DNA from 2 places in the Sphingomonas abietis genome. Region 1 is predicted to be linked to the other one. Evidence: riboswitches for the same ligand, from Rfam matches in the RefSeq annotation. Region 1 holds a riboswitch; the other holds the start of a gene.

Evidence for each region. Region 1 has a riboswitch for cobalamin ahead of metE (5-methyltetrahydropteroyltriglutamate--homocysteine S-methyltransferase). Riboswitches for the same ligand answer to the same signal wherever they lie in the genome.
Region 2: another riboswitch for cobalamin. It lies ahead of PBT88_RS01975 (acyl-CoA thioesterase); the one in region 1 lies ahead of metE (5-methyltetrahydropteroyltriglutamate--homocysteine S-methyltransferase).

The regions. Positions count from the first base shown of each region.
Region 1 covers NZ_CP115174.1:1,580,772-1,582,966, forward strand. Annotated here, with positions in the region: gene metE (5-methyltetrahydropteroyltriglutamate--homocysteine S-methyltransferase) at 1-935, opposite strand, end outside; cobalamin riboswitch at 1,197-1,414, opposite strand; gene PBT88_RS07770 (hypothetical protein) at 1,517-1,822, opposite strand; gene PBT88_RS07775 (L,D-transpeptidase family protein) at 1,837-2,195, opposite strand, start outside.
Region 2 covers NZ_CP115174.1:397,137-399,331, forward strand. Annotated here, with positions in the region: gene PBT88_RS01970 (LysR family transcriptional regulator) at 1-647, shown strand, start outside; cobalamin riboswitch at 706-918, shown strand; gene PBT88_RS01975 (acyl-CoA thioesterase) at 1,066-1,815, shown strand; gene PBT88_RS01980 (murein hydrolase activator EnvC family protein) at 1,846-2,195, opposite strand, start outside.

The sequences.
Region 1 (2,195 bases):
TTGCGGCCATCGATCACGCCCAATGACAGCAGCAGGTCTTCGCGCGCACCGGCGAGTACGGCATCCAGCTGTTCGGGCGCGCGGACGAGATCGACGTGCAGGCCGGCGACCGGCAGGGCCAGCGTGGCGGCGAGATTGTCGCCGAGCGCGCCGAAATAGGTGGCCAGCATCAGCTTGAGGCCGGTCAGTTCGTTGGCGAAGCGATCATAGGCGGTGGCAAAGGCCGCGCGCTGGCGATCGTCGAGATCGAGGACGAGCGCCGGCTCGTCGATCTGCACCCAGTCGGCGCCTTCATTCTGCAGCTTGCGGAGCAGATCGACATAGACGGGCAGGATCGCCGGCAGCAGCGTCAGCGGATCGAAGCCCGGCTGCTTGGACTTGGCGAGCAGCAGGAAGGTGACCGGGCCAAGGATCACGGGGCGGGTGTGATGGCCGAGCGCCTTGGCCTCCCGGAACTCGTCGACCGCCTTGGTCGAGCTGAGCTGGAACGACTGGTTCGGCGTCACCTCCGGCACCATGTAGTGATAGTTGGTGTCGAACCACTTGGTCATTTCCTGCGCGGGAACGTCGGCGGCGGCGCCACCATGGCTATGGGCGCAGCCTGCCTCGTCCTGCGTCCCGGTCTGGAGGCCGCGGGCCATCGCGAAATAGATTTCCAGCGAATCCGCGGTGCCCAGCGCGCGATAGAGGGCGGGGATCGCGCCGACCATCACGCTGGCATCCAGCACCTGATCGTAGAAGGAGAAATCGCCGGAGGGCATGATGTCGAGGCCGAGCGCCGCCTGTCGCTCCCAGGTGGCGGCGCGCAGGCTGCGCGCGGTATCGAGCAGGGCGGCCTTGTCGGTCTTGCCGGCCCAATAGGCCTCGACGGCGGTCTTCAGTTCACGGCGGGCGCCGATGCGCGGAAAGCCGAGATTGGAAACGAGAACGGACATGATTCTTCTCCTTCGGCAAACCAGGATCGGCCTGCCGTTGTGGTCGTGACGGATGGTGAGAGGGGGCGCGGGCGCGCCGCGTCAGGCCGACGCGACGCGCCTGCGCATTCGGATCGGGTAGAAGGGGAGAGGGATCAGCATCGGCCTTGCACCACAATGAGGGCGGAAGGCCGAGCGGACATCGCGCGATATCGTCGACGCGTGCGAAGGCACGACGCCAGGCGCTGGTCGCGCGATCCACCGGAGGCACCCCCGTCCGAGGAACGTTATCGCGACGAGGCAGGTCTCCTGGCTCGCGGGTCAACACGCCGGCCCCGGTCTTCCCGGCGGACGGATCCGCCAGTGACACGATAAGGGGCCGCCGCTCACCGCTTACAGTTGCGGGGGCAGCGCCGGATTCCGCCCGAAGGCGCCACCGGCTTCCCGTCTTAGCCCCGCCGCCATCGCTGGAGCGGGGAACCTCGACGCGACGGGTTAGACACCGGCGCGGCGTGGCTGTCAATCGGGATATAAAGACATCCTTATGTCTTCATATCCCGATGAGGATTGCGTTGCGTGGGGCCGAAAGCGTCCCCTGTGGCCTATTGGCTGTTACCGGCTGCGTTCGCGTCATTGGCGGCTGACGAGGTGCGCGATGTCATGCCCACCGCATCGGCATCATCGCTCATCTGCTGATCCGCCGTCGGTTCGGGGGCGGGCTTGGGCTTGGCGACCACCGGCTTGGGCGGTGCGACCACGGGCTCGGGCGCAGGCGCGACCGGGAGGGGCGGCGGCGGCGCAGCCGGCTCCGTGGTCTGGTTTTCGGGTGGTGCTTCAGGAGTCTTGTGGCAGCCCGCGAGGAGCGTGATGCCGGCGAGCAGGATCAGCACGGAAGAGCGGATGGTCATGATGGTCCCGTTTCTCATTGGGCGGCGGTCATGGTCTTGGCGCGGTTGGCGCTGGTCGCCAGCCGATCGGCGAGTTGTCCGTCCCAGCCATAGGGATCGGCGAGGAAGGTCACCTTGCCGTCGGCATTGGCATAAGCTGTCCAGTAAAGCAGATAGACCGCGACCGGCATGTCGAGCCGGGCGCGCACCGTGTCGCCCTTGGCGAGCGCCGCGTCCACCGCGTCCGGCCCCCAGTCCGGCGTGGTATCGAGCATCGCCTTGGCGAGCTCGACCGGATGCGCCAGCCGCACGCAGCCATGGCTGGCCAGCCGGCTGTAGCGCCCGAAGGTGCTCTGCGAGGGGGTGTCGTGGAGATAGACGCCATAACTATTCT
Region 2 (2,195 bases), 1.2 Mb from region 1:
GCGCCGCTCGCGGCGAAATGGGGGCGCTGCGGGTGGGCTTCACCGGATCGGCGGCGTTCAATCCGATCGTGCCGAGCATCATCCGCGCCTATCGCCGCCGCTTTCCCGGCGTCGAGCTGACGCTGCGCGAAGGCAATTCGCTCGATCTCATCGCCTCGCTTCAGGAGGATCTGCTCGATGCGGCGTTCCTCCGCCCGGATGCCGTCGAACTCGACGGTCTGCACATCGACGTGCTCGACGAGGAGCCGATGGTGGCCGCTCTCCCATCGGCGCATCCCGCCGCGGCCCGCGGCGTGCTGGCGCTGTCGGAACTGGCCGGCGAGGCCTTCGTCCTGACCCCGCGCGACATGGGGCCGAGCATCTTCGATGCGGCGGTGGTGGCGTGTCGCACGGCGGGCTTCGAGCCGGAACTGGGCCAGTCGGCGCCGCAGATCGCGTCGGTTCTGGCGTTCGTCGCGGCGGAACTGGGGGTTTCGCTGGTGCCGGCGGCGATGCGGATGGTGATGATCCAGGGCGTGAGCTATTGCGAATTGAGCGATGTGCAGCCCATCGTCCGGATGGCGATCGCCTATCGACACAAGAGCCTGTCCCCCGCTGGCCGTCATTTCCTCTCCGAAGCGCGCAGCCATGCCCATGTGGTCGGGTGAAGTTGACCGGATGGCGCGCAACCGGACGGACGCGCTTGACGCAGGTGCGTGCGGTTGCGAAGGACGGGGCGTCGAGGTTCCTCATCCCATGGATGAGGCTAAGACGGGAAATCGGTGATGCACTCCGGTGCGGATTCCGGTGCTGCCCCCGCAACTGTAAGCGGTGAGCGACAACCCTGTTCGGTGTCACTGGTGCCGTGCGGCGCCGGGAAGGCCTGGGTGGTCGTGACGATCCGCAAGCCAGGAGACCTGCCTCCGACGCGATAACGACCACCGGCGGGGTGTCCGGTCTGGCCGCCGGACTATCGGCCTGCGCGGGGTGCCCGGCTGGCCGCGCGTCGGCGCCCGACCGCATTGCGCGAGCGAAGCGAGACCTATGGCGGTAGCAGGCGACGGCACATCGATCCAACTGATCGACATGGTTTTTCCGGGTGATACCAATCACCACGGCACATTGTTCGGCGGCGTCGCGTTGGCGCATATGGACAAGATCGCGTTTCTGGTCGCGGCCCGTCACGGCCGTGCGCCGTTCGTGACGGCATCGTCCGAGAAGATCGATTTCGCGGCGCCCGCCCACACCGGCGACATCATCGAGGCGAGCGGCCATGTCGTCCGCGTCGGGCGCAGTTCGATCGACATCGAGGTCGAGCTGATCGCCGAGGGCACGGTCAGCGCGGAACGCCGGCTCTGCACGCGGGGGACGTTCACGCTGGTCGCGGTCAAGGGCCCGGAGACGCGGTTGCCGCTGCCGCCGGTCGCGGCCCTCGCCGCCGCCGCCGATGGCCGGCTGCGCATGGTCGATATCGTCTTCCCGACCCAGACCAACCATTATGGCACGCTCTATGGCGGCGATGCGCTCAAGCTGATGGGCAAGGCGGCGTTCATCGCGGCGACCCGGTTCAGCCGCGCGGTGATCGTGATGGCGGCCTCCGATCGCATCGATTTCCGCTCGCCGATCCGCGAGGGCGAGATGATCGAGACGATCTCGGAGGTGCAGAAGGCCGGGCGCAGCTCGATCCGCATCGGGATCGAATTGTGGGCGGAGAATCTGCTGACCGGCGAACGCCGTCATGCGGCGACGGCGGCGTTCACGATGGTGTCGGTGGACGAGCATGGCCGCCCGACGCCGCACCACGCCTCCGTCGCGCAGGCCGTGTCGGCCGGCTGACCGGTGATCCCGATGGCGTGACGTCCCGGATCAGTTCGCCTGGGCCATGGCGACGATGTCGATCGGGTGGTTGTCGCGCCGCAATTCGGTGGTGATCAGCGGCACGCTCGCGCCGGCAGTGCCCAGGGCATCGCCCCGCGCCACGCGCTGGCCGACCTTCGCGTCGATCGCGGCAAGCCCGGTCACGGTGGTCGTCCAGCCGCCGCCATGGGCGATGATGACGACCTGGCCATAGCTGCGGAAGGGCTTGGCGAAGACGATCATACCCGCGGCCGGGGCCGTGACCCTGGCGCCCGGCGCGGTGGCCAGCGTCAGGCCGCGCGATCGCACGCCCGACGGGGCGACCTCGCCGAATCCGGTCGCGACCTCGCCCGATGCCG